2 regions of the Neoaquamicrobium sediminum genome follow, and region 2 is predicted to be linked to the other one. Evidence: predicted binding sites of a transcription regulator. Region 2 holds the regulator's gene; the other holds the start of a gene.
What was found. Region 2 encodes LexA, which represses DNA repair genes until DNA is damaged. Its sites were predicted from a motif close to TGTTCNNNNTGTGTTCNG; they were not measured.
Positions count from the first base shown of each region.

Region 1: the regulator LexA is predicted to act here: its motif matches at 4,231-4,248, upstream of V1479_RS08920 (cytoplasmic protein).

Region 1 is NZ_JAZHFV010000002.1:744,130-754,119, forward strand. It holds gene V1479_RS08905 (c-type cytochrome) at 1-794, shown strand, start outside; gene V1479_RS08910 (S9 family peptidase) at 801-2,900, opposite strand; gene V1479_RS08915 (Ros/MucR family transcriptional regulator) at 3,312-3,731, shown strand; gene V1479_RS08920 (cytoplasmic protein) at 3,803-4,093, opposite strand; gene V1479_RS08925 (helix-turn-helix domain-containing protein) at 4,301-4,714, shown strand; gene V1479_RS08930 (DUF6456 domain-containing protein) at 4,785-5,522, shown strand; gene V1479_RS08935 (SufE family protein) at 5,528-5,962, opposite strand; gene V1479_RS08940 (DUF5330 domain-containing protein) at 5,994-6,368, opposite strand; gene V1479_RS08945 (sensor histidine kinase) at 6,825-8,609, shown strand; gene V1479_RS08950 (peptidoglycan-binding domain-containing protein) at 8,686-9,459, shown strand; gene V1479_RS08955 (DUF1491 family protein) at 9,469-9,816, shown strand; gene V1479_RS08960 (hypothetical protein) at 9,803-9,990, opposite strand, start outside.
Region 2 is NZ_JAZHFV010000003.1:262,632-272,621, forward strand. It holds gene V1479_RS11835 (ComEC/Rec2 family competence protein) at 1-1,336, shown strand, start outside; gene lexA (transcriptional repressor LexA) at 1,597-2,313, opposite strand; gene V1479_RS11845 (molybdopterin molybdotransferase MoeA) at 2,447-3,658, opposite strand; gene moaC (cyclic pyranopterin monophosphate synthase MoaC) at 3,660-4,142, opposite strand; gene trpC (indole-3-glycerol phosphate synthase TrpC) at 4,147-4,962, opposite strand; gene trpD (anthranilate phosphoribosyltransferase) at 4,959-5,978, opposite strand; gene V1479_RS11865 (peptidylprolyl isomerase) at 5,987-7,873, opposite strand; gene tpiA (triose-phosphate isomerase) at 7,999-8,763, shown strand; gene secG (preprotein translocase subunit SecG) at 8,906-9,277, shown strand; gene pyrG (CTP synthase) at 9,404-9,990, shown strand, end outside.

The DNA.
Region 1 (9,990 bases), on a different contig from region 2:
CCGGGCGGGGCGAACAGATATTCTGGGCAGGCGGCTGCGCCTCCTGCCATGCGGCGCCCGGAGCGACCGGCGACGACCGGTTGGTTCTTGCCGGTGGTGTCAGGCTTGAAACGCCGTTCGGGAATTTCGTCGCGCCGAATATCTCCCAGCACCCACAGGATGGCATTGGCGGCTGGTCGGCCGGCGATCTGGGGAACGCCATGTTGCGCGGCGTTTCGCCGGCGGGCGAGCATTATTATCCTGCCTTTCCATATGGGTCATATGCCCGGATGAAGCCCGGTGACGTAGCCGACCTTCATGCCTTCCTGGTCACGCTTCCGGAGGTGGAGGGCAAGGCGCCGCAGAGTGAAATCGCTTTCCCGTTCAGCATGCGACGCGGCATCGGTCTTTGGAAGATGCTCTTCCTGAACGACGAGCCTGTCGTGGCGCTGGACAATCCATCCGAAGCGATCGCGCGCGGCCAATACCTTGTCGAGGGTCCCGGCCATTGCGGCGAGTGTCACACGCCCCGCAACGCGCTCGGTGGGCTCGACAGGGGGCAATGGCTTGCCGGAGGTCCGGCGACCGAAGGCGAGGGTAGGGTGCCCAACATCACCTCCGGCGAGGGCGGGATAGGCGACTGGAGCGAGGCCGAAATCGCAGACCTGCTCGAGACCGGTTTCACGCCCGATTTCGATTCAGTCGGCGGCTCGATGGCGTCGGTCATACGCAACATGGCGGAACTGCCGTCTTCGGACCGCGACGCCATCGCCGCCTATCTGAAGGCCATACCCGGACATCCTGATGGATCCTGAACGATCCTAAGCCTTGCCTACGACCTTCAGTGCGAAAGCGTAGCCGTAGGCGATTTCCTCAAGGCGCGAGAAACGGCCCGACGCACCTGCGTGGCCCGCGTCCATGTTGATGCGGAACAGGACCGGATTGTCGTCGGTCTTGCGCGCGCGCAGCCGCGCGACCCATTTGGCAGGCTCCCAATAGGTAACGCGCGGATCAGTAAGGCCGGCGACCGCGAGGATCGGCGGATAGGCCTGTGCCGACACGTTGTCGTAAGGTGAATAGGCCGCAATCGTTCGATAGTCGGCCGCAGATTCAATCGGGTTGCCCCATTCCGGCCATTCCGGCGGGGTCAGCGGCAGGGTTGCGTCGAGCATTGTGTTGAGCACGTCGACGAACGGAACCTCCGCGATGATGCCGGCGAATGCCTCTGGCGCCATGTTTGCGACGGCACCCATCAGCATGCCGCCCGCAGATCCACCCTGAGCGACGATCCGGTCGTGGCTGGTCAACTTCTCGGCAACGAGGTGGCGCGCAGCGGCAATGAAATCGGTGAAGGTGTTTTGCTTGCGGTCGCGCTTCCCGTCTTCGTACCAGCCATAGCCCTTGTCCTTGCCGCCACGGACATGCGCGATGGCATAGACGAAACCGCGATCGACCAGCGAAAGACAGTTCGTGTTGAAGGATGCCGGGATCGCGATGCCGTAGGAGCCGTAGCCATAGAGCAGGCAAGGTGCGGAGCCGTCGAGCGGCGTGTCCTTGCGGTAGAGCAATGACACGGGAACCAGTTCGCCATCCGCCGACGGAGCGAGCAGACGCCGTGTCACATAGGCGTCCGAGTTGTGGCCGGAAGGCACTTCCTGCGTTTTCAGAAGCACACGCTCGCGGGTGCGCATGTCGTAATCGTAGACCTGCGCGGGCGTGGTCATCGACGAGTAGCTGAAGCGGATGATGTCGGTGCCGTATTCGTAGGAGCCGGCCAGTCCAAGCGAATAGGCTTCTTCCTCGAAGGCCACCACGTGCTCTTCGCCCGTAGCTCGGTGGCGCACGACGATGCGCGGCAGCCCATCCTTGCGTTCCAGCCGGACAAGGTAGTCCCGGAAACCGATGACTGACAGGATCAGCCGTCCGGGCTCGTGCGGGACCAGTTCGGTCCAGTTCGCCTCGCGCGGATCGGACACCGGCGCCGTCATGATGCGAAAGTCCTTCGCGCCCCCCGAGTTCGTGAGGACGAAGAAGACATCGCCGCCTTCCTCCAGATCGTACTGAATGCCCGCTTCGCGGGCTTTCACGAGAACCGGTTCCGCGTCGGGTCTGGCAGCGGGCAGCAGACGGTACTCGCTCGTTTCGTGATCGCTGATCGAGATCATGATCCAGTCGTTCAGGCGGGTTCCGCCCACGCTCATGAAGAAGCCCGGATCGGTTTCCTCGTAGACCAGCCTGTCCTGCGCGGTATCGGTGCCAATGCGGTGATGGAAGACCTGCGAGGGGCGATGGTTGTCATCCAGCCTGGTGTAGAAAAAGCCGTTGTCGGTGGCATCCCACTGGCCTTCTCCGCCGGTGTCGGCGATCAGGTCTGCGAGGTCCTCGCCGGTCTGAAGGTCGCGAACCTTGAGCGTGTAGAACTCGGAACCCTTGTCGTCGAAGCCCCACACAAGCCGCTCGTGGTCGCCAGCGTGATCGACGCCTCCGATACGGAAATAGGCCTTGCCCTCGGCTTCCGCGTCACCATCGATGAGTATGGTCTCCGCCCCACCTTCGCGCGGAACGCGGAAAAAACGCGGATGCTGGCCGCCGGTGCGGTAGGACGTACCGTAAGCGAAAGGACCATCCTTCATCGGCACGCTCGAATCGTCTTCCTTGATCCGTCCCTTCATCTCGCCGAAGAGTGTTTCGCGAAGGGTGGCCGTGTCGGCCATCAGCGCCGCCTGATACGCGTTTTCCGCCTCCAAGTGCGCCCGGATGGCCGGATCGAGCTTCGACGGATCCTTGAACATCTCCTGCCAGTTGTCGGCGCGCAGCCAGGCATATTCGTCCACACGCTCGACTCCGTGACGCACATCGCTATGCGGGCGTTGTTCGGCGCCTGGCACGGTGGCGGTCGAAAACCTTGCTGTCGATGACATGTTGCTTGCTACTCCTCGTCGATGGTCGTGGGAACCGACATGTACTGGCCCGCCGGTCAGACGCGCAGGCCATGCGAATAGGCAGATGTGGTGAGGGGCGCAAGGGATGCCAAGCCCAGACGATTTCGGACCGGGAAGCCACGCCTGGCGTCTTCGGTTCGACAGCCAAGCCTCGTCTATGACAACTATTGAATTGAGCAAATGCCCAAAGAAGATCGATATGTCTTATACTGATACTTAATTTGATTTTTTGGGAAAATAGAAGATGAAGAATTGACTTGCTGTACTGTTGGCCCCATGTATGCGGCGTAACGCGAATCGGAAGGTGCAACACAAATGCGCCCGTGCGTTATATTCCGGGAGCGGACATGCCTCGGAAGGTGCAATTTCTTACCATACTGGGGCCAAATGATGGACATTACCGAAACTCCCGCGAGAAATGACGAGATGCTGATCGAGCTGACCGCCGATGTGGTGGCAGCCTATGTCAGCAATAATCCGGTTCCGGTCGGCGATCTTCCTAATCTGATCGCTGACGTTCATGCTGCACTCGGCCGCGTCGGCGGTGCGACGGAAGTGGCGCCGGTCGACAAGCAGAAGCCGGCGGTGAATCCGAAGAAGTCGGTTCACGACGACTATATTGTCTGTCTCGAGGACGGGAAGAAGTTCAAGTCGCTGAAGCGGCACCTGATGACCCATTACGGGCTGACGCCCGACCAGTACCGCGACAAGTGGGGTCTGGATGCGAGCTACCCGATGGTCGCGCCGAACTATGCGGCAGCGCGGTCTCAGCTTGCGAAGAAGATGGGTCTGGGCCGCAAGCGCAAATAGGCGCTGGGTCCTACATCGCTATGATTAGACGAAAGCGGCGTCGGTGGCGCCGCTTTCGTGCGTTAAGGTCACTAGTCGAGCAGCGTGCCCGCACTGTGTCGCAGTCGGTTCAGCGTTTGCTTCAATGCGATGTGCCGATTGAGATCGTAGCTCCAGTGGCGGCCCATGCCCCTCAGACGCTCGCGCTCGATCAGCCGCTCGAGCCTGAGCGCAATCCTCTTCTTTTCAACCCGCGGCGCCGATAGCGCGTCGGCAAGATCCACGCCGCACGTGAGAAAAAGCGCCGCCGTCTGCCCGGCAACGCGCTGTTCGTGATGCTTTTTGCGCTGGAAGGCATGGATGTCGCTGCAAAGTGTGTCCACCGGAAAGCTCCTTCTTGTCTTGATGCTTGGATCATCGGCGGTGGCTGGACCCGGTGGATAAAGTCATGCGCGGAAATGACGGTGTTCAGAAAAATCGGCTTCAATTTCAGAGCCATAGGAATTTTCCGGGTTAAATTAGTTCTCTGTTTGTTCACACTCTGATGGTGCCTTATTATAAGAAATCATTCCTATTCATGGGGTGAGATCTTGTTGTCCACGGCGCTAAAACAAACGGATGAGACGGAAGGCGATACCGCAGCAGTTGCTCAATCGCCTGCTGCCCGTCTGCAGAAGCTTTCCCCCGCCGAACGAGTGCCTGCGATCTGCGATGCGGTGATCGACATCGCTGCTGCGCTTTTCAATGTCAGCGGGCGTGAACTGCGCCATCCCGGCCGCTCGAGTCTGAGCGTCAGCCGGGTCAGGCAGATCGCAATGTATGTGACCCATGTCGCGCTCGGGCTGAGCATGCGCGAGGTCGGTCAAGGTTTTGGCCGCGACCGGACGACCGTCCTTCACGCGTGCCACCAGATTGAGGACATGCGGGACGATCAGGAATTCGACGGCATCGTTGCGATGACCGAACGGGTGATGACGGCGGCGCTGGGGCGTCCGGGAGAATAGAGAGGCTTACATGATGCAAGGTAAGGGGGCTGTGCGCGCGATGCGGTTTCTTGCAAGGGGAGCTGCATCCTTGCGCAAAGCAGGCGCGGGCGGCGCAACACTGCTTGAGGGCGGTGATCGCGGAACGATCGCGATCGAGACGGATGCGCTGGGGCGCCTGGCGAATGCGGGGCTGGTCTCGATTTCCGATGAAGAAATCAGACTGACGGAGGTCGGAACGCGCTCGCTACGAGAAGTGACTACCATGCAGGCGGAACAACCGCAGGCCCGCAGTGAGATCGGCGCCGCCACGGTGGTGGTGGAGGGCGCGAGCCAGTCTGTAGCGATCAACCATGCCGAGTCGCCGCTTGCACTTTTGTGGCGACGCAAAGCGCGCGACGGCTCACGCTTCCTGGAAGCACGGGAGTTTCGGGCAGGCGAGCGCCTCAGGTCTGATTATACCCGCGGGCAGCTCGTGCCGCGCCTGGGCGTCAACTGGAACAGCTTCGGCACGGGGCACTCGGACGGCGGCGGTGCGGGCGGCATCGCCGACCTGACCGACGCGGCTCTCGCGGCGCGCAGGCGGGTCGACCACGCGATCAGCGCGGTGGGCCCGGAACTTGCGGGCGTGCTGGTCGATGTATGCTGCTTCCTCAAAGGGCTCGAGCAGGTCGAGGTCGAACGAGGCTGGCCGGCACGCTCGGCAAAGGTGGTGCTGAAATCTGCGCTTTCGGCGCTGGCACGACACTACGAACCGAACCCCGCCTCTCGGGCTCGGGAGCCTCTGCTCCATTGGGGAACGGATGATTACCGTCCGACCATTCGGTGAGCTGATCAGGATACTGCGGGCGCGGACAACGCGTCTTCCGCCTCGCGGCGGATGCGCTGAACCATCGAGCGCAATCCATTGGCCCGCTGTGGCGTGAGATGCTCGTCGAGCCCCAGTTCCCGCAGCGTTGCTTCCGCATCGGTGGCAAGGATTTGCGATGCCTTACGGTCGGAATACAGTGCAAGCAGGATAGCGACCAGCCCTCGCACGATATGGGCGTCGGAATCGCCGAGGAACTTCAGCGTCGGATCATCGCCCTCGCCCCGGGTCGTGTGCAGCCAGACCTGGCTGGCGCAACCGCGCACCTTGTGGGCGTCATCACGAGCGTCGTCCGGATAGGGAGGCAGGTCTCCGCCCAGTTCGATAACGTACCGATAGCGATCCTCCCAATCGTCGAGGAAGGCGAAGTCGTCGCGGATGGTTTCGATCGTGGCGCTCATCGCCCGGATATAGAGTGTGCTGCCTTCGCTGTCACTCCTGCGGGCGTGCCACGGGCTCGGAGGGCGTCGGCACCGATCCGGTGTGGATCGGCTCAACCGGCGGGACAAGGTCTGAACTCGCAGCCATATTGGACGTCTCGCCGAAATGCTCGTCCAGCAAGCCGTAGGCGATACGCGCGCCTTCGCGGGCCCGGACGCCGATCGTCTGCATGGCAGACCGTCCCACGTCACAGACATCCGGCTGCCGTTCGCACAACCCCGCCATATCGCCGATTGCCGCACGGGCCGCAAAAAAGGCCTCGATGGCTCCCACGGTGGGCTGGCCTTCGTTGTTCTCGGCCCCGCCGAACGGAATCAGGAAGAGCACCAGCGACAGCCAGAAAGCAGACTTGATCAGGAACCCCATGACTTCACCCTCGATATCAGCGCGGACTCATCCCCAATTCCGCGAATGCAGTCATACAATGCACGACGCGCGCAAAAGACCGCTTGCGGCACTCGGTCAGATTCGCATCAAATTCAGTTCAAATTTTAGCTTTCGGCATTCGTATCGACCTTGAATCTGAGTTGATACGAATGCTTATCGGGTCGGTCGCCGCTTAACTATATGAAATTGCATCAATAATTGGCCTGCCTGATTGGCCGACGTCTCGTTTCGAGGTGCCAGTTCGGGACGATCTCGCCCTTACCCTCTGTTTACCATGGCGCGAATTCGGCCCTTTCCGCAGCGAATAATCCTTTGGAAAGCGGTGTCTCGGGGCCGATCGCGGCGTCGCGTTTATTCATTCCTTAAACCGCGGCTGCGAGTGTCGGGGCCAATGAGATCGATCCGCAAAAGCGGACACTGTGCGAGTGCGTTGAGTTGAGTGCAGATGCAACCAGACCGGGCAACTGGATCACGGGGCTGATCGCGGTAAGCGAGCGCCTTGTCCATCCTGCCGTGCACGGAAATGAGCGTGAACGGCAGCATCGCCTGCTGGTCGCGCTTCTGGCTGGACCTTTCATCCTGACGGCCGCGATCGTGCAAGTTACAATGCCGGCTTATGGCCCTTCGGTCAGCATGGCGCTTCTATGTGCCACCTACGGGCTGAGCTGGCTGGCAGCGCTGACAACAAGTACTCGGGGCTCGTCCCGCACAATAGAGATCGCGGTGCTCGCGGGCGCGGCAGGCGTCTCCGGTCTGCTGGTCGCTTTGGGCGGCGGCTTCAGTGCGCCGCTGGCGGTTCTTGTGGCTGCATTGGCGGCTGAAATCTATTGGATCGGCCGTTCGCGCAAGGCCGCCATGATCGGCGGCGCGATGGCTTTCGGTTCAGCCGTTCTATTTGGTCAGGCAATAGCAGCCGAGGGTGCATTGACGTCCGCCTGGGTCTGGGCGACGCCGCTGCTCTACGCCGCGACGCTCGTTGGCCGTTTGCTGAAGTATGAGCCACGGGATCAAAACGGTGCCGTCGATCTGGCCAGCGTTCTGCCTGAAGCCTGTTTCGATGCGCTGGTTGCAAGGATCACCCGCGTTGGTGAAGTGGAGAATGCGTCTAGCCACGCCTTGGCCTCGCTTGGCGTCGAGCCCGAGTTGCTGCTTGGCACAGGACTGTTCGAGCGCATTCATGTGGCAGACCGGGTCGCGTTTCTGTGCACGGTGGCAGACGTTCACGACAGCGGTAGGCCGGCGCGGTGCGAGCTGCGTATCCGCATGCCGATGACGGTCGACGGGAGCAGCGGCGGCTATCGGCACTTCGATCTCGAGATTCTGCGCGCACGCAAGGGTGACGATACGGTTGTCGCCATCGTGCGCGACGGACGGGAAATAGCCGAGCTTCGCGGCGAACTTGCGCGCGCCGTTGAACAGGCGGGTGCGACGGAAGTGGCCAAGAGCAGGTTCCTCGCCGCGGTCAGCCACGAGCTGCGCACACCGCTGAACGCGATAATCGGTTTCTCGGACATGCTTTTGCATCCGGAAATTTCCGGCGAGCTGGCGGCCAAGCAGGCCGAGCACGTGCAGTTGATCGGCGAAGCGGGCAATCATCTGCTGTCGGTCGTCAATGCGATCCTGGACGTTTCGAAGATCGAGTCGGGCTCCTATCAAATCTATGTCGAGCCGTTCGATCTTAAGCCGGCCGTGGAGATGTGCCGGGCGATGCTGGAGCCGCAGGCAAAGGCAAAGAACATTGCGCTGTCCGTCAGGCTGCCGCAGGGGTTGAGCCCGATTGCAGGAGACCAGCGGGCGGTGCAGCAGATCCTGCTTAACCTTTTGTCCAACGCCATCAAGTTCACGCCTGACGGTGGCAGCGTCAGCGTCAGCGCGGCTTCGCACGGCGATACTGTTCGTATTTTCGTCAACGATACAGGCATCGGCCTGTCATCGGACGAGCTGGCTCAGGTCGGAAGGCCGTTCGTGCAAGTGCACAACGACTATACGCGCCAATTCCAGGGGACGGGCCTCGGGCTGTCGCTGGTCAAGGGGCTGGTTGAACTGCATAAGGGCACGATGACCATCGAGAGCGCCACGGGGCTGGGCACGACGGTTACCATCGGCCTGCCATCGGCAGCGCCCAGCGAGCTGGGCGGCGACGATGATGACCACGAAGTTGAGGCAACACGAGGCGAGAAAGGGGAGAGATATGGCATCGCGCTCCGCAAGACCGCCTAGGCGCCGTACGGCGGCTGAGGAAATTTTTGACGAGGGAAGTGGCGTCGCAGCTTTCCTGATGCGCCATAGGATGGCGGTGGGCGGCTTGACCGCATTCGCAGTGGCGTTTTCCTACGTCGCGGCAAATGCGGTCTGGTATCAGCCCCATGCCCATGGCAGCGCATTCTTCGCAACGCGGCCGCTCGTGGCTACGCCGGAAAGTGAATTCGCAGGCGGCGGAGCAGAGATCGCCGACGGCGAGACGGTGATCCGGCTGGAGCGCGAGGAGCAGACTTCGCCGGCAGAGTTGCCGTCAGCTCGACCGCAGACGACGCAGACACAGGCGATAGAGACGCTGATCGCCGCGCCCGCGCCGAACCCCGCCGAAGTGCCCATGCCGGCAATCTCGCCGCGAGGCGATCCGGTCGTCGAGGACGTCCAGCGCATTCTGGCCGAGCTGAAGCTGTACGACGGTAAGATCGATGGCTTGACAGGTCCGCAAACCCGCAGCGCCATCGAGGGCTATCGCAAGATGGTCGGTCTGAGCGTCTCAGCGGAAATCGACGATCAGCTTCTGACGCAGCTTGGCGCGGCGCCGCGTTCGGTAAGCGGGGCACCGCCTTTGCCTGAGGGCTCGCCGGGTACAGACCTGATTGAGACGTCGTCAGCCGGGGTCGGCGATGCCACCGTCAAACGTATTCAGGCCGGCTTGAAAGCTTTCGGCAATGAGGGAATAGAGGTCGACGGGGTTGTGGGCTCCAGGACAAAGTCGGCGATACTCGAGTTCCAGTCGCTGTTCGGCCTTCCCGAGACCGGCGAGCCCGACGAGGCGCTCTATGCGAAGATGCGTGAGATCGGCCTTGCGGACTGAGTTCCGCACATGCGCGTAACAACCGATTTCTGGGTTTCATCGATCGTCCGACGGGCCTTTTCCGCCGGCGGTTTCGCTGCTGTCGCACGGCGCGGCGCCAGCGAGGCGGGGGCTGTGATGATTACCCAGCGCGACCGCATGGGACAGACCCGACTTTACGGACCGGCGCCTCAAACCAGCTATGAGGATGCGAAGCCAGACCAGCGGCTTTTCGTGGAGCTTCTGAATTCGGATGACGAGCAGTCGATCCACGACAAGATAGAACGGGAACTGCGGTTCGATCCGGATATCTGGGTGGTTGAGCTCGAAGTCGACGACGCATTGTTCGCAGAACTTGTGAACGTTACGACGCCCTGAGCCTCGTCGATGATGGGGCCAGTTGGTTGGCCGGTTCTCGATGAAGGTTCTCGTGCGGCGATTCGCGCCATGCTTCGACAAATCTCGCTGCTGTTTCGGAGCTTACGGCAGCGTAGGCATCGAGAAATGCGGCGATGGAGCGGATGTCCTGGCTGCGGTCGCGGCGGACGCACT
Region 2 (9,990 bases):
CATTTCGGGCGCAGGCATTGCCGCGCAGCGCAGCTTCACCATGCTTGCGGTGATGCTGCTTGCGGTCATGGTCGACCGCGCGGCGCTCACGATGCGCAACCTTGCCATATCGGCCGTCATCATCCTGCTGATTGCCCCGCATGAGGTGATGGGGCCGAGCTTCCACATGTCGTTTGCCGCAACCGCCGCGCTTGTGGCCGCTTACGCGGCCTGGGCCTCGTACCGCGAAAGGCGGACGCCGCGCCGACAGGCCGCAAAGTACGGTCCCGTGCGGCTGGCCTTCACAACGGGCATGAAATACGTCTCGGGACTGTCGCTGACGTCAGTCGTCGCGGGTCTCGCAACGGCGCTTTTCACCGCATGGCACTTCCAGCAGGTTTCGCCGCTCGGCCTCGTCGCCAACCTTGCGGCAATGCCATTCGTCTCCGCCGTCGTCATGCCGGCGGCGGTGCTCGCATGCCTGTTGATGCCCTTCGGCCTCGAAGGGCCGGCGTTGTATGCGATGGGGATGGGCATATCCGCGATGAATTCGATAGCCGTGTGGCTTGCCGAGCGATCGGCATTCGACGCCACCGGCGCGATCCCGCTTTCGGCGGTGCTGATGCTGACCGCAGCGCTGGCGATCCTGACGATGGCTGGCAGCGCCCTGCGCTGGGCAGCACTTCCGCTGCTCATCGCCGGGGCGTTCCTGATCGCGACACGGCAGTTGCCGCATGTCTTCGTCTCGGAGGACGCGCGGCTCGTTGCTGTCGATCGCGGCAATGGGCGCCTCGCCGTCAACCGCGCGCGACCAAGCGCCTTTACCATCCAGAATTGGCAGCGGGCCGCACAAGCCGGCGAACTGGTTTGGCCCATCGAAGGTGATGCCGGGCTCCCGCCTCATGCCGCCCTGAGTGACGATGAGAGCGAGTTGCCTTTCCGGTGCGGCGAAGGGCTTTGCATAGCGCGCCATGGCGGCGGCGGCATAGTCGTTCACGCCGACGGCGAACGAACGGCTTCGACTGCGTGTTCTTATGCCAGCCTGATCGTCATCGACGACGCCACTGCGAACAATCCTTGCCGGGATAGCAGCGTTGCGGTCATCACCAAGCGCGATCTGGCCCGCCGCGGCAGCGCCGAGATCGTCTTCGAGAACGACATCATCAGGGAAACACGCGGGACCGGAGCAAGCCCTGGCACAGGCGCCAGCGACTTGGATCGCACTTCCGCGAGACCGGCTTTATACCCAAACATCCGTTTCGCGATCCGCGAACCTTATCGGCACTGGCACGCGCACCGGCAGTATTCGCGGGAGGCGAGGGGACTTCCACCCTGGCAGAAATCGCAAGGTGAGTAACACCCCGCCGGCTGCCGCGATACCTTTGCAGCGGAAGCGCTGATCGGTGCGTCCTTCAAGGCTCGCGGAGCCTGTCCTCGGGCTCGCCGAAGGCAAGACCCGGGGGCTCGCATCTCAGCATGAGGGAGGGTGTGCATCGCCCGGGAATCCTGCTGCCCGACGGGCTATTCCTTGACGTGCATAGAGCCCAATAGGTTGGATTCGATCAATCCGCCCCTCATGCTCATCCTCAGTCGAGCATGACCTTGTCTAAGGGCCGCTCAATACCGCCGAATAAGCCCGACAAGCCTGCCTTGCACCTTCACGCGATCGGGACCGAAGATACGGGTTTCGTAGGCCGGATTGGCGGCCTCCAGTGCGATCGAGGCGCCCTTGCGGCGGAACCGCTTGAGGGTTGCTTCCTCATCGTCGACGAGCGCCACCACGATGTCGCCGGGATTGGCGGTCTGGCCGTCGCGGATGATGACGGTGTCGCCGTCGAAGATGCCAGCCTCGATCATCGAGTCGCCCTTGACCTCGAGTGCGTAGTGCTCGCCGCCCGAAAGCATTTCCGGCGGAACGCTGATCGAATGCGTCCTGTGCTGGATCGCCTCGATCGGCACGCCGGCGGCAATCCGGCCCATTACGGGAATCGCAACGGCCGCACCGGCATCATCGTCATTGCTGGCAGCCTGGATGCGCGAGGGTTCAGGCGCTCGGCCAAGGCTGCCTTGAATGACGCTGGGCGAGAACTTTTTGGCCGCATTGAGCCCCGGCGCGATCGAGTCCGGCAGCCGCAGCACTTCCAGCGCACGTGCCCTGTTGGGCAGGCGTCGAATGAAGCCGCGCTCCTCGAGCGCCGTAATCAGGCGGTGAATACCGGACTTGGAAGCGAGGTCGAGCGCCTCCTTCATCTCGTCGAAGGAAGGGGGAATGCCAGTTTCCTTCAGCCTTTCATGGATGAAGAGAAGCAGTTCGTGTTGCTTGCGCGTCAGCATTCTGTTGCCCCTTTTGGGAATCAGTCCATAAACAAAACCAGAACAAACACTATCTGTTCCAGTTGTGTTCCGCAACGGCTTAAATTATCGTGAACTTGGCAGCTCGAGGCCGCCCTTATTGCCCAAGCCAGGCTCAGCGCAGCATCAACACGCGGCAGGCATCACCCGCCTCCGACGCGGCCACGTTCGGTTCGCGGATGATGAGCGCGTTGGCGTGCGCCAGTGTCGTCAGCATCGAGGAATCCTGCACGGCGAACGGCCTTGCAACGAGGCGCCCGTCCTCAAGCGTCGCTGCCGCGCGGACATAATCCTGCCGGTGATCGTTGGCCTTCATGGCTTCGCCAAGGACGGCTTCCCTTATGTCGGCAACATGTGGGCGGCCGCCAAGCTTCGCGAGCAGCGGTTTCAGGAACAGATGCGCGCAGACGAGGCTTGAAACCGGATTTCCCGGCAGGCCGAGTACACGGGTCTCGGCTAGTCTGCCGAACATCAGCGGCTTGCCGGGGCGCATGGCGATCTTCCAGAACTCGAGCGCCATGCCTTCGCCAGTAAGCACCTCGCGGACGAGGTCGTGGTCGCCGACCGAAGCACCGCCGAGCGTCACGATCACGTCGGCACCGGCCGAGATTGCGTCACGGACGCGCTCGGCAAGCACGCCGCGATCGTCAGGCGCGATGCCGAGATCCAGCACCCGAGCGCCTGCATCGCGCGCCAGCGCCGCGACCCCATAGCCGTTCGATGCGATGATCTGGTCGGGCCCGGGTTCCGAACCGGGCGGCAGCAACTCGCTGCCCGTGGCCAGGATCGCGACCAGCGGCGTGCGCACCACCGAAAGGAGCGGGTGGTTGCCGGCTGCTGCGAGCGACAGCGCTGCAGCGTCGAGCGCCCGGCCTTTGGCCAAAAGGATGTCGCCGACGCGGAAATCGAGCCCGGCAGCCCTTACGTGACGGCCAGGGGTGACCGCTTCGCTGGCGCGGATGGTTAGTCCGTCTTCGTCCGGCTCGGCATCTTCCTGAAGCAGAACCGCATCCGCGCCTTCGGGGACAGGTGCGCCTGTGAAGATGCGTACGGCCTCGCCGGCGCCGACCGCGCCATCGAAGCGCTGGCCGGCTATCGATTGACCGATGACCGTCAGAGCAGTGGATTGGTCGACCGTATCCGCGGCGCGCACCGCATATCCGTCCATTGCCGAAGCGGGGAAGGGAGGCTGCGTCCGCCGTGCCTCCACGGCGTTGGCCAGCACATGTCCGGCTGCGTCTCCAATCGCGATCTCCTCGGCGGGCAGGGCCGTCACATCGTCGAGCAGCCGGCGCAGCGCTTCGTCAACCGGCAGCAGGCCAGCCATGTCAGACGTCCTGCAGCCGGTAATCGCCGGACTTGCCGCCGGACTTTTCCACCACACGGATGTCGGAAATCGTCATGGCGCGGTCGGCTGCCTTGGCCATGTCGTAGATCGTCAGGCAGGCGACCGAAGCCGCCGTCAGCGCTTCCATCTCGACGCCGGTCTTGCCGGTCACGCGGGCGAGCGCCGTGACGCGCAGGCCGGGCAGGTTGTCATCCGGTTCTATCTCGACCGAAACCTTGGTGAGCAGGAGCGGATGGCAGAGCGGGATCAGCTCGTGCGTCCGCTTGGCGGCCATGATGCCGGCAATGCGGGCGGTGCCGAGCACGTCCCCCTTCTTTGCATCGCCGGCGAGGATCATGGCCAGCGTGGAGGGCTGCATCGTCACCGCGCCTTGCGCAACCGCCGTGCGCTCAGTCTCCTGCTTGCCGCCGACATCGACCATGTTGGCCTCGCCGGATGCGCCAAGATGCGTGAGGCCGCTCACGGCGTCAGCCTGCCAGCCGATGCGTGTCGAGACCGAGCAGCGACCGCGTAGCGCCGGCAACATCGGCCTGCCGCATCAGGCTTTCGCCGACGAGGAAGGTGGAGATGCCGGAGCGAGCCAGGCGCGCGCAGTCGGCATTGGTGAAGATGCCGCTCTCGCCGACGATGAGCTTTTCTTGGGGGATGCGCGCCGCCAGTCGCTCCGAGGTTTCGAGGCTCACCTCGAAGGTGCGCAGGTTGCGGTTGTTGATACCGACGAGCGGCGAGGACAGGTGCTTCAGCGCGCGATCCAGTTCCGCCTCGTCATGCACCTCGACGAGCACGTCCATGCCGATGGCATGGGCCTCATCCTCGAGTGCTTTCGCTTCATCGTCGGACAGGCTCGCCATGATGACGAGGATCGCATCGGCACCCCAGCTTCGCGCCTCGTGAACCTGATAGGCCTCGAACATGAAATCCTTGCGGAGCGCGGGCAGGGCGGTGGCGGCCCGCGCCTCGGTCAGGAATTCGGGCGCACCTTGGAAAGACGGGCGGTCGGTCAGCACCGACAGGCACGCAGCGCCTCCCTGCTCGTAAGCGTGCGCAAGCGCGGGCGGATCGAAGTCGGCACGGATGAGCCCCTTCGAGGGGCTCGCCTTCTTGATCTCGGCGATCAGCGCGAACTGTCCGGCTTCGTGCCTGGCCTCGAGCGCCTTGCGAAAACCGCGAGGCGGGGTCTGGTCGGCAGCCCGCGCCTTGACCTCGGCAAGCGGAAGCTCGGCCTTGGCAGCAGCGATCTCCTCGCGCTTGTAGGCCTCGATCTTGCGCAGAATATCAGTCATGCCGCTCCCCGGTTGGAGACGTGCACCAGTAGTTCGAGCGCGGAGGCCGCCGACCCGTTATCGATTGAGCGGGTGGCAAGCTCCATGCCCTCGTCTAGCGTCCGGGCCTTGCCGGCCACGACAAGCGCGCCTGCCGCATTCAGGAGGGAGATATCGCGATAAGCACCCTTGTCGCCGGCAAGCACGCCACGAAGCGCCCTGGCGTTGTGAGCCGCATCGGCGCCCTTCAGGTCCTCGGGCTTGACGCGTGCCAGGCCGACCTCCTCGGGTTGGACCTCGAAGGTACGGATCTTGCCGTTCTCCAGCGCCGCGACCATCGTCGTGCCGGCCGTCGTCATTTCGTCCAGCCCGTCGCCATGGACGACCCAGACAGCTTCCGAACCCTGTGCCTTGAGCACTTCGGCGATCGGCTCCACCCATTGCGGGGCAAACACACCGACGAGCTGGCGCTTGACGCCGGCAGGATTCGACAGAGGGCCGAGCAGGTTGAAGATCGTACGGGTGCCGAGTTCCACACGCGAGGCGCCGACATGGCGCATGGCCGAATGGTGGACCGGCGCGAACATGAAGCCGAGCCCGGCTTCCTCGATGCAGGCCGCGATGGTTTCGGCCCCGATCTCGATATTGACCCCAAGAGCGGCAAGCGCATCCGCCGCCCCCGACTTCGACGAGAGTGCGCGGTTGCCATGCTTGGCCACCGGCACCCCGGCGCCGGCAACGATGAAGGCGGCGCAGGTGGAGACGTTATAGGTGCCTGACGCATCGCCACCCGTGCCGACGATGTCGATGGCGTTGGCCGGCGCGCGGACGGGAAGCATCTTGGCCCGCATGGTGGCCACGGCGCCGGAAATCTCGTCCACCGTTTCACCGCGCGTACGAAGCGCCATCAGGAACCCGCCGATCTGACTCGGCGTCGCTTCGCCAGACATCATGATGCTGAAAGCCTCGCGCGCCTCCTCGAAGGACAGCGGCGTGCCGTTCGCGACCTTGGCTATGTGAGACTTGAAGTCGTTCATTGCGTCGCTCAGAAGCTCAGCGCCTGCTGCACGGCACCACGGTCGATCGTCACCGGATATTCGGTCTGAAGCCGTGCAACGAGCTGGTCCAGCAGGTCGTCGGAGATCGCAGATGCGAAACGATCGCGGGCTTCGGCGGGCAGGGCGTCGGGACCGGCACCGGCCGGCACCAGCACATCCGTCACGCGAAACACGACCTGGGCGTCACCATCCTGCGCCGGCGCAAGGCCAGTTTCGCCCCGCGCTACGGAGAAGACGGCGGCCACGCCTGCATCGCCGAGCTCGGCATCGTTGGCGTCGCGCTTCAGTCCGCGCCTGACCTGCACCTCGAGTTCGAGTTCCTCCGCGACCTCGGTCAGGGCCTTGCCATCGGCAACCTGCTTTTCGATTTCCTCGGCGCGGGTGGCCAGTCTCGTTGCGACCTGGTTCTCCTTCCAGTCGGTAACGACCTGATCGCGAACCTCCTCGAGCGTGCGGTCGCGTGCCTCCGTGACGTCGTCGACCTCGTAGAACAGGTAACCCGACGATCCGGTGTTCAGCGGCGAATTCTCGACGCCGATTTCACTGTCGAATGCCTCCTGGAGCAGGGCGTTCGATTCGGGCAGGTCGGTCAGGATCGTGCCTTCAGGATTGCGGCCGCTGCGGTCGACCGCCTCGACCGTAACGACCTCAAGCCGGTTGCGGGCGGCGGCTTCCGCCATGGTTTCGCCGCCGGCGCGCGCATCTTCATAGCCTTCGTAGACGTCGTCCAGAATGCGGGTTGCTTCGCCCAGCGCGATGTCGCTGCGAATCTGCTGTTCGACTTCGGCGAGCGGCTGAACCTTTGCCGGCTGAACTTCCGGAACTCTAACGAGCAGCGATCCGAACGCGCCGTCGACCACGTCGCTGACTTCGCCTTCGGCCAGTGCAAACGCGGCCTCGGCGATTGCCGGGTCGGCCACGTCGGCCTTCGCGAAAGTGCCAAGCACGACGTCGCCCATCGTCTTGCCTTGCTCGGTCACGACCTCCTCGAAGGTCGCGCCGCCACGGATCTTGTCCAGCGCAGCCTGCGCGGCTTCCGCATCGGCAAAGACGAGCTGTTCGATCTTGCGCTGCTCCGGCGATGTGAAGCGAGCGGCGTTGTCCTCGTAATAACGCTCGACCTCCTCCGCCTGGATAGCGGCCGGGTCGGCAATATCTGCAGGTTCCAGCTTGACGTAGGAGATGCGCCGGTATTCCGGCGCGGCGTAATTGGCCTTGTTCTCTTCGAAATACGCTTCGAGCACATCCTGCGCAGGCTCTTCGATAGGTTCGACCAGGGACCGCGACAGGACGATGTAGTCGACCGTGCGGTCCTCGCCCTGATAGAGCGACACGGCGCGCAGGAAAGCATCCGGCGCCGTCATGCCGTCCGAGACCGCTTCGATGATCTGCTGACGCACCGCAGCCTGCTCGCGGTTCTTCAGATAGTCTTCCGGCCGCATGCCGATCTGGCGCAGCACGAAATCGAACTGGTTGCGGTCGAACCGACCGTCAGCCCCCTGGAAGGCGGGATCCTCGGCCGTCATTGCGGCCAACCGGTCGCGCGAAAGCCCGAGCCGCATCTCGCGCGCCTGTTCGTCCAGCACGGCGCCGGCCGCAAGCTGCGAAAGCACGCGGTTGTCGACACCGAACTGCTGCGCCTGTTCACGCGTCACCGGCACGCCGAATTGCTGCGACAGCAGCGAGAGCTGCCGATCGTAGGCGAGACGGTATTCGAGGATGGACACGCGCGTATCCCCTGCGGTCAGCACGTTGGAGCCGAGTCCACCGAAAATCTGTCCGGAAATGCCCCATACCGCGAAACTGAGCACCAGCATCACGAGAAGCAGCTTGGCGATCCAGGATCTGGCGGCGTTTCTGAGGGAATTGAGCATGTTTTCTTCCGGTTACCTGATGTGAGCCTCGGCAATACCGTCCTTCCCGGCCGGTGTCGATTGCTTTGTGCCCGGTTTTTGGTAGGAGAACCTAGCCTCGAGACCGAAGGAAGGGAACACGCGCGATGACACCAGGTATCCGCCCGCTGGTTGCCGGCAACTGGAAAATGAATGGCACGAGCGCATCGCTCAACGAGCTGGTCTCGATCGGCAACGGTTTCATGAAGGGGCTGGAAGCGGAAACCGACGCGCTCGTCTGCGTTCCCGCTACCCTGCTGTGGCGGGCGTCGGAAATTCTGCACCGCACGCCGGTAAAGTCTGGCGGACAGGATTGCCACGCAAAGGAGACGGGCGCGCATACCGGCGACATTTCGGCCGAAATGCTCAAGGACGCGGGTGCGTCGGCCGTCATCGTCGGCCACTCCGAGCGGCGCACCGACCATGGCGAAACCGACGCGGATGTGCGCGCGAAAGCGGAAGCGGCGTGGCGTGCGGGGATCGTCGCGATTATCTGCATCGGCGAGACGCAGGCCGAACGTGAAGCCGGACAGACCCTCGACGTACTGTCGCGCCAGATCGCCGGCTCCGTGCCGCATGGAGCGACCCACGCGACCGCCGTCATCGCCTACGAGCCGGTCTGGGCCATCGGAACGGGACTGACGCCTTCTGTGGACGACGTCGCGCAGGCGCATGCTCATATCAGGACCGAACTGACGAAACTCGTCGGCGACGAGGCGGGCCGCATGCGCATTCTCTATGGCGGATCGGTCAAGCCCTCCAACGCCGGCGAGTTGCTGGCTGTGGCCAATGTCGACGGGGCACTGGTCGGCGGTGCCAGCCTCAAGGCTTCCGATTTCCTGGGCATCGCCGAGGCCTACCGGTCGTTTTAGGTGGGCAAACTTGCATATGCCGTCTTTTTTGCAGCGCCATTCCTTCCCATATGGGTTGGAATGCGCGGCAAAGGCGTGTAATGAGCCGCGTCCGCTGCGGCACAACTACAGTGCTGCGCGATAGAACAATCCGGATTGAATCATGCAGACAGTGCTCATCGTCATTCACCTGATGGTTGTCCTCGCCCTTGTTGGCGTGGTCCTCCTGCAGCGCTCCGAAGGTGGCGGGCTTGGCATCGGTGGCGGCTCCGGCTTCATGACGGCGCGCGGCGCCGCCAATACGCTGACCCGCGCGACGGCGATGCTGGCGACCGCGTTTTTCGCGACGTCGCTGGCCCTGTCGCTGCTGGCGCGTTACGGCGACCAGCCGACCGACATCTTCGACCGCATGCCGACGACCCAGCAGGGCGCGCCTTCAGGCGAGGGCGGCGTTCTCGACCAGCTTGGCGGCGAGGACACCCCGCCGGCACAAGCCCCGGAACCCGCGCAGCCGCAGGTTCCGAGCGGGCAGTAAGCATCGCCACATAGGCGAAAGACAGGGCCGGCAGGTGCCGGCCCTTTTGTTTGGGCGAAGAAAAACCGACGCCCTGACAAATTTTGACTGGTGGAATCACTCCTATCGGGTTAAGCGACGACTCCCATGGCGCGATACGTTTTCATCACCGGCGGCGTGGTTTCCTCACTCGGTAAAGGCATTGCAGCAGCAGCTCTCGGAGCCCTGCTTCAGGCGCGTGGCTACCGTGTGCGGATCCGCAAGCTAGATCCCTACCTCAACGTCGATCCGGGCACGATGTCGCCCTATCAGCACGGCGAGGTCTTCGTCACAGACGACGGCGCCGAGACCGATCTGGATCTCGGCCATTACGAGCGCTTCACCGGACGGTCCGCCAACCAGCAGGACAACATCACCACCGGGCGCATCTACAAGAACATCATCGAGCGCGAGCGGCGCGGTGACTATCTCGGCGCGACAGTGCAGGTGATCCCCCACGTCACCGACGAGATCAAGAATTTCGTCCTCGACGGCAACGACGACTACGATTTCGTCCTGTGCGAGATCGGCGGTACGGTCGGCGACATCGAGGCGATGCCGTTTCTCGAGGCGATCCGCCAGCTCGGCAACGACCTCCCGCGCGGGCAGGCGGTCTATATCCACCTGACGCTGATGCCGTGGATTCCGGCCGCTGGCGAACTCAAGACCAAGCCGACCCAGCATTCGGTAAAGGA